One region of the Mesorhizobium sp. M1142 genome, then DNA from elsewhere that is predicted to be linked to it. Evidence: riboswitches for the same ligand, from Rfam matches in the RefSeq annotation. Region 1 holds a riboswitch; the other holds the start of a gene.
The links. A riboswitch is a leader RNA that binds a small molecule or an ion and turns the genes downstream of it on or off. The one in region 1 is predicted to bind cobalamin.

Region 1 (4,209 bases):
TGTTCGGGGTGGTCGCAGTGGTTGTTATCTTGGCGTGACCTGCGCTCGAGATCGACGGAAACAAAAAACCCGCCAAGCGGCGGGTCGTTGGAGCCAATTAGCACCATAGCGAAATTAATAGCATAGCTGCCGGCACAAAGCAAGAACAAAATAGGGCAACGCCTCAAATAATCGGTTCAGGTCGGCGCTGCCCCTCAGCCTTAGCTCCCCGTGAAAAGACAGGGAGAGGGAGATCGCCAGCGTTGCGGCTAGCTCCTTGTCCCCGTCCTTCACGGGGAGAAGTCGCCGGCAGGCGATGAGGGGCAGCGCTGACCTTGACAAACCAGCAACACCCCTCAGAACTCAATCCCCTGCTGCGCCTTCACGCCGGCGGAGAAGTGGTGCTTGGTCACGGCCATCTCGGTGACCAGGTCGGCCGCCTCGACCAGTGCCGGCTTGGCGTTGCGGCCGGTGACGACGATATGCAGGCCTTCGCGGCGTGACTTCAGCGCCGCGACCACCTTTTCGAGGTCGAGATAGTCGTAACGCAGCGCGATGTTCAACTCGTCGAGCACCACCAGGCTGATCGACGGCTCGGCCATCAGCTCGAGCGCCTTCGCCCAGGCGGCCTCGGCCGCCGCGATGTCGCGTTTCAGGTCCTGCGTCTCCCACGTAAAGCCCTCGCCCATGGCGTGCCAGAGGACACGGTCGCCGAAGGCGGCAAAGGCGTCCTTCTCGCCGGTGTGCCATTTGCCCTTGATGAACTGGACGACGCCGACACGCTTGCCGTAGCCGAGCATCCTGAGCGCCAGACCGAAGGCGGCCGTGGTCTTGCCCTTGCCCGGCCCGGTGTTGACGATCAACAGCCCCTTCTCGACCGTCTTGGCTGCAACCTCGGCGTCCTGCACCGCCTTGCGCTTGGCCATCTTGGCGCGGTGGCGTTCCTCGTCCCCCTGTTCAATGGTCTTGGGATCGATAGTATCAGCCATGTCATTTCACCTTGAGCGGCAGCCCCGCCACCATCAAAAGCACGGTGCCGGCGACCGCCGCGACGTCCTGGTTCAGCCGGCCGGCGGCATCGCGAAACCGTCTTGCCAGCGCATTGTCCGGCACGATGCCCTGGCCGACCTCGTTGGACACCACGAACCACGGGCCACGCGGCCGCGACAGCACATCGGCCAGCCTTTGGCATTCGGCCTCGACATCATGGTCGGCCAGCATATGGTTGGTCAGCCACAGCGTCAGGCAGTCGATCAGCACCGGCTGGCCGTCGGGCAGTGCCTCGATCGCGCCGGCAAGGTCGAGCGGCGCCTCGATGGTCGTCCAGCCATCGCCTCGCCGCGAGCGGTGCAGCGCGATGCGCTGACGCATCTCCTCGTCATAGGCTTGCGCTGTGGCGATATAGCTCCACGGCGCCGGACAGGCGCTCACCAGCCTCTCGGCATGCGCGCTCTTGCCGGAGCGCGCACCGCCGATGACCAGGGTCAGCGCCCCGGCAGCGCGGTCAGGCAAAGCTGTCGCGCAGGCTGGTTGCCGCGCCGGTGAAGCGTCCGCGCACCAGCCCGACGACCATACCGAGCACCAGCCAGAACACCAGATTGGTCAGCGTCACCGCCACCACGAACTGATGATGCAGGCCTTCCGGGATCGCCGTCTCGAAACTGTCGGGCTGCGGCGCGCCGACAATATGCGGCGCAACGATCAACGCCACGGCAAGGATCGCCAGCGGCAGCGATCTGCGGAAGGCGATAAGGCCGAGACCGGCCGCTGTCGCCACCACTGTTGCCCACCACCAGATCTGGCGTTGGACAAGGTCGGCCGCCGGCATCGCCGGCAGTTCCGGCGCCAGGCCGAGGCCGGGCGCCAGCGTGAACACGGCAAAGCCGGCCAGGCCCCAGAACAGGCCCTGGCGCCAATTGCCGATGCCGCCGGCGAATTCCGAAACCGCGACCAGGACCAGTGCGAAGCCAATGCCGGTGACGATATTGGCAACGACGCTGAAACCAAAGCGCTCGAAGCCGTCGGCCGGCGCCCAGCCTTCGTCTTCAGCCGGAGCCATTGCTTCAGCCGGTGCCGGCGCGGCGCTGCTCATAGCCATCGTGCCGGCGGCGTTTTCGGCCGGTGCCGCAGGTGCCGCGGCATGGTCATGGCCGCCGCCGGCCTGTTCGTAGACTTCCGCTTTCAGGATGAGCGGCACGGTGGCGTAGGCCTGCATGCAGGCGAGAACGACGCCGGCCACAAGCCCTGCGATCGCCGCGATGAAGACGACGTTGCGAAACAGTGTCATGATGTCAGCCCCTTGTCAGTGGCAGGGAAAGCCCATCGAGTGGCGATAGTCGTGCGCGGCATTGTGGACCGCATCGATATGCGAGAAGCCGACAAAGCCCATGACGAAAATGCCGAGGAATGCAGCAAGCGCCAGCTGCAGGAGACGCGACTGCGAGGAGGCGGAAGCGCCGAGCGAAACGGAAGCGGTATTCATGTCTTGTCCTTTCGCCCTCCACCCGAGGGCATAGAAGTCAGTTTCCTGTCGCCGGCAGGTCTCCTGGCTCGCGGATCAGCGCCCTTCCCCACCTTCCCGAAGGCGAACCTTCAGTGGCATATGGAGAGGACTACCGCACACAGTTGCGGGGGCAGCCACGGCATTGGGCAAACAATTTCGCCCGCACCGCATTCCCTCTTGGTTCCAAACGGAACCGACGACATCAGCGACTATAGGCAGAATCGCCGCGCCCGGCAAACCAAATTCCGCCGGATCGTGTGGCGAATGCGCCGCCTCGCCAAACCGGAGAACTGGCGCCGCAGACGTCGCGATCTGCGCGGTCAAACAGAACGGCCTGCGTTCGATGCGGCACTGCACCGCTTCCACAATTGGGTGTTCGAGCGCCATGCGGCGCTCGAACATCAAAGCGATTTGGGCAGATAGCGCCAGGTGACGAAGCCGCAGATCGCCGCCAGCAGGCCGAGTGTCGCGAAAACCGCGCCCAGGCCGAAGAACGCCAGCACCACGGAATAGACCAGCGGCGGCGTCAGCTCGGAAAAGTCGAGATAGGTGCGGTAGACCGCCGCCATCTGTGCCCGCTCATACGAGCGCACCGAGCGCATGAAGGCGGTCGAGCCCAGCGCATCGAGCGCGATGGTGAAGAAGGCACCGCAAAGCAGCAAGGCGCCGGTGATGAGCGGTGCGGCCTCGCCGACGGCGCCGGCCGCCAGCAGCGTTGCCGACATCGCGAAATAGGCGAACGTCATGGTGCGCCGGCCGCCGAAACGCTTTCCTGCCCTGCCCCAGAAGATGGCCATGAACAAAAGCGCATTGCCGGCCGAAACCAAGAGGCCGCCGGCGAGCTTGCCCTCGCCGGTGATCACCATGAACAGCGGCCCATAGACGAAGAACGTCGTCCAGAAGCAGGAGCGGCCGAAAGCGATCAGCCAGGCCAGCCTCAGCCTTGGCTGCGCGACGAAGCGGCCGATATTGGCCAGCGGATTGACCGGCCGCGTCTTGCCGGGGCGGATCGACGGGTTATCGCCAAGCCGGTAAGTCCAGAACAGCGCCAGTAAAGCCATGGCGAAGACGGCCACCGCGCCATGCGCGGCATAGATGCCGAAACGCGTGTAGAGGTAAATTCCGAGGGTCGGCCCGGTGGTCCAGGCAAGCATCGACCACGCCATGCGCAGCGACTCGGCCTGCATGAAATCGGTCTTGCGGATATGGTCCATGATGTAAAGGTTGAGCGTGATCGCCAGCGCGCCGGCGCCGACGATGCGGCAGAGCATGCCGACCACCTGGCCAGCCAGCGTATGGGTGACGAAGAACAGCGAGCCGGCGGCCAGCAGGCAGGCGCCGGCGGTATAGACCCAGCGCCGGGCAAAGCGGGCGATCAGCATCGGCATGAACAGCGTCGCCGACAGGCCGAGCATCGCCACGATCGTGTAGAGGATCGAAACAATCTGCTCGTTGTGCAGTATCTCATAGGCCTGGATCGGGATGACGCTGGACACGGTGGCGCGCGCGAAGGATTCGACCGCATAGAGCGAGGCGAAGGTGCGGGCATCCGCCGGCCGCAAGGCCGCAAGCCAGATCGGATGGCGCACATGGGTAGCCATTGTGTTCCCCGAAGCCGAATCGCCCGAAGCAGGGTTGGAGCACAAATCTGCCGCGGCGATTCCTGGCCGCGTAACAGGAAACCGACGCCTTCACGGCAAAAAGCGAAGCCGGCCAAAGGCTTTCCG
Region 2 (4,209 bases), on a different contig from region 1:
ATGAAAGAGCTTAGGGTTCGACTGGGCATGACTCAAAAAGATTTGGCAGAGCAGATGGCAACGACGCAACAGACTGTGGCCCGTTGGGAAACAGGCAAAACGCAGTTGAACGTCGAGCAGATCAAGGACCTTTGTCTCACGTTGAAATGCACGGTCGAGGAGCTGCTGGGCTGGAAGATTGATGTCGAGGAGTGGCGCACGAGCCCGTTTGCAATTGCCGATGCCGAAACGCGATACGGCACGCTCAGAATCAAGACGACTGTTGGCAGCCGCCAATATCCTATCGATGAAAAGGCGCGTGAATCGATTTTACGTCAGTTGAAGGAACTTCATAATCTGCGTAGAAATAACACAAGCAGGCCATGGCTGTATTGTTGGAGCCTTGACAACAAAATACTCTTGATAAATCCGCAATATGTCCGCACCATTGAGCTTATCGGTGACGATGTAGAGGAGATGCCAGAGTATTATCATCCAGAAATCTATCGGGCTTTGGATGACTGGGATAAGGGTGAGGTTTCAGGAAAGCTGAAGAAAGAATGCGATGCCATCATCGCAGAGATGGGTGATCAGGAAGCCGCGCGCATGGCCTCCTATGTTCGCGTCACATATGACGACGGAGAAGATGAGTGGAACTTCTTGGATGAAGAAACCGCTACGACTTTCTTCGGATTGGAAGCTGCGACCTTTGACGTTCCCCAGTGTAGTTTCGCCGAAGTGGAGGAAGAAGGTTACTACCGAGCGCGATATGCCAACCTTGATCGCGTCGCGGTGATGGAGGTTCCAAGCGACCGTTATCACAGATTGACCGCGCCCGAGGAAGCTTAGAACCATCCACGAAGGGCGCATGTTACATCTCGACCTTGCGTGGTGCGTTTTCAGTACGAGATGACGTTAAGCGTAGGTAATGGCAGGTAAGAGTGCTCGACCAGAAGCTCAACTGCCTCCTCAATATCGCTGCCGATGTGCCGCAGGACACGTCCACGGGAGCGTGGATAGGCGTGAAGTTCCTGCACTCCACGGTCCGCTCTCCCATCGCCGGTGTGTGCCCGACGCCATCTTGTGGACGAGCTTGGCCGCCTGCACCCGGTTGTATTCCGGCTTGCGGTCCGCCTGGGCGGTCGGCCGCGATGGCTATCTCCATGTCAATCGGCGCCGAACTTTGACTGCCCGCTGCTTTTGATGAATTTGGCGAGGTCCCGCGCATAATCACTCTTGGTCTTCTCCTTGAGGCCCTGTGTCGCGAACTTGTGGTCCAGCAGGGCAAACAGGTCCAAGTCCCCTTCCGCCTGTGGCGCTGGCTTGCCCTCACCGCCCTCGGCTTCCCAATTGGGGACCGCTTCTGCGCGCTGCACCGTGGCGATTGTCCGCCCAAGACGCATCACAAGATCGAACGCCAAACCGTGCGCGTGCACGACGATTTGCCGCTCAGGCCTCATTTGGACAGGACTTGAGCTGGCCCGGTGGTTTGAGCCGGGTTACCTTGAGCCGGTGGGCTGCGAACAAGCAGTTCGAGACATTGGCCTCGATCACTTCGCAACACGCCGCTGCGCCTGGCCTCGGTGTGCTCCCCCCGAAATCGTTGTGTCATATCACCGAGGGCATCACGGCCAACAGCTTCCACATGGGCAACAGCCTCGCCATTGAGCCGAATACGGTCGCGAGCAGATCACCAACGAAGCGGTCGGAACCTCGGAGCCGAAGTTCGACGCCGAGGTGGTTCGCATGATGCGCTAAGCAGCACCACGGCGCTTGCCGGTATGTTTGCTGCCGGCAGCCGACGAACTCCTATCCTCCTGGACAAGGGCGCCGTGCGTCATTGCTTTGATTTACCGGCCGCTCAAGGCTTCCACAGTTTTCGCTTTCGAGGCGACCTTTGGAACATGCCAACGGAAATTTAACATAACGACATAAACATTTCTTTATGCGGCGTTTGACAAAGAAGCGAACTGCTGTAATTGTCTCCCGCGTCGTGGTTCTCCGTACGGCGCTGCCGCAGCGGAGCTAAGAGGGAAGCCGGTGCGATGCCGGCGCTGCCCCCGCAACTGTTAGCGGCGAGCCAACCCCACTCATGTCACTGAGGCGAATAGCCTTGGGAAGACGGGTAGAGGCTATGACCCCGCGAGCCAGGAGACCTGCCACGGCGAATTACGTCCACGGGCGGGGTGTCTCGGTGGCCGCTGCAGCCTGGCGTTCGTGCCGGCCTGCTAGCGCCTTCCTTGCACCGACGCCCCAACCATCGGGGTCTGGCATGACTGTCTCTCAGCAAATTCCTGTAGCAACGCTCGGCGTGCCCCGCTTCGGTCGTCGGCGAGAACTGAAATTCGCGCTTGAAAGCTACTGGTCCGGAAAATCGTCCGCTGCCGACCTTCTCACGACCGCGAAGGCGCTCCGTGCCGCTAGCTGGGAGGAGCAGCACGATCGCGGCGTGTCGAAAATCCCGTCGAACGACTTCTCGCTCTACGACCATGTGCTCGACACCGCAGCCATGGTCGGCGCCGTTCCATCCCGTTACGGCTGGAATAGCGGCGAGGTTCCACTTGACATCTACTTCGCAATGGGGCGGGGCAACCAGGGTCAGACGGAGGATTGTCGACACGCTGGTCACCAGCAGGCGGCTCATCGGTCTGATGTAACCGCGATGGAAATGACCAAGTGGTTTGACACCAACTATCACTACATTGTGCCGGAACTCAACGATGATCAGACGTTCGCCCTCTCGTCGACGAAACCGGTCGATTACTTCATCGAGGCTAAAGCTCTCGGCGTTCACACACGCCCAGTCATCCTTGGACCGATCACCTTCCTCAAGCTGGCGAAATCGCCTGCCGAAGGATTCGATCCCATCGCGCTCCTGCCGCGGCTGCTGCCCGTCTACGAGCAACTCCTGCAGAGGCTGAAGCTGTCTGGAGCCGACTGGGTGCAGATCGATGAGCCAGCGCTTGTCCTCGATCTGAACCCGAACGAACGAGCTGCGTTCGAATTCGCCTATGGCCAGCTGTCGAAAGCCGCGCCCGAGTTGAAGATCATGCTGGCTACCTATTTCGGGCCGCTGGGAGACAATCTCGAAACCGCGGTTTCTCTGCCCCTGGCCGGGCTGCATATTGATCTCGTGCGCGCTCCCGAGCAGCTGGAAACGGTGGGTCGGCTCGCACCGAAGGATCTGGTGCTCTCGCTTGGCTTGATCGATGGCCGCAACGTCTGGCGTGCGAACCTGCCCGCCATTCTCGACCGCATCAAACCGATCGTCGCCGGCTGGCCCTTGGACCGCGTCGAGATCGCGCCTTCTTGCTCGATGCTGCATGTGCCGATCGACCTCCGCATGGAGACGGAACTCGACGCGGACATCAGGTCGTGGCTCGCCTTCGCGGCCCAGAAGACCGACGAGTTGGTGTTGCTTGCCCGGGCCCTGTCCCAAGGCAGGGATGCGGTGGCAGGCGCGTTGAAAGCGTCTGCCGAGGCTGCCGCCACTCGCGTGACATCCACGAAGATCCATGACCCGCTTGTTGAGGGACGGATCGCCAGCATTGACGACAGCATGAAGCGACGAGAGAGCGCTTTTGCCGAGCGCTCCAGAGTCCAGGCCGGCACGCTCGGGCTGCCGCCGTTCCCGACGACGACCATCGGGTCCTTCCCGCAGACGCCGCAGGTACGCAGGGCGCGGGCCGCTCATGCGAAGGGCCAGCTGAGCTATGTCGACTACGAGACCTTCCTGAAGAAGGAGATCGAGGCTGCAATTCGCTGGCAGGAAGAGATCGGGCTGGACGTGCTGGTGCACGGTGAGTTCGAACGAAACGACATGGTACAGTATTTCGGCGAGCAGCTGTCCGGCTTCGCCTTCACCCAGCATGCCTGGGTGCAGAGCTATGGGTCGCGTTACGTGCGCCCCCCCATCATCTTCGGCGACGTATCGAGGCGCAATCCGATGACGCTGCGCTGGTGGCAATTCGCCCAGTCGCTTACGGAAAACCCTGTGAAGGGAATGCTCACAGGCCCAGTGACCATTCTCAACTGGTCTTTTGTTCGCGACGACGTACCGCGCTCCGAAGCATGCCGCCAGATCGCGCTCGCCATCCGCGACGAAGTGACGGATCTCGAATGGTCCGGCGCAAGGATGATCCAGATCGATGAGGCCGCGTTTCGCGAAGGATTGCCACTGCGCCAGTCTGATTGGAACGACTATCTCGACTGGGCTGTCGAATGCTTCCG

Region 2: linked by a shared signal. The riboswitch ahead of metE (5-methyltetrahydropteroyltriglutamate--homocysteine S-methyltransferase) and the one ahead of NKH42_RS18805 (CbtB domain-containing protein) in region 1 are both predicted to bind cobalamin.

What each region holds. Positions count from the first base shown of each region.
Region 1 covers NZ_JAMYMK010000011.1:8,450-12,658, forward strand. The annotation lists gene cbiB (adenosylcobinamide-phosphate synthase CbiB) at 1-38, shown strand, start outside; gene cobO (cob(I)yrinic acid a,c-diamide adenosyltransferase) at 336-968, opposite strand; gene cobU (bifunctional adenosylcobinamide kinase/adenosylcobinamide-phosphate guanylyltransferase) at 970-1,491, opposite strand; gene NKH42_RS18800 (CbtA family protein) at 1,484-2,266, opposite strand; gene NKH42_RS18805 (CbtB domain-containing protein) at 2,282-2,461, opposite strand; cobalamin riboswitch at 2,498-2,695, opposite strand; gene NKH42_RS18810 (MFS transporter) at 2,884-4,083, opposite strand.
Region 2 covers NZ_JAMYMK010000006.1:229,359-233,567, forward strand. The annotation lists gene NKH42_RS12985 (helix-turn-helix transcriptional regulator) at 1-828, shown strand, start outside; gene NKH42_RS12990 (hypothetical protein) at 1,146-1,400, opposite strand; cobalamin riboswitch at 1,957-2,157, shown strand; gene metE (5-methyltetrahydropteroyltriglutamate--homocysteine S-methyltransferase) at 2,252-4,209, shown strand, end outside.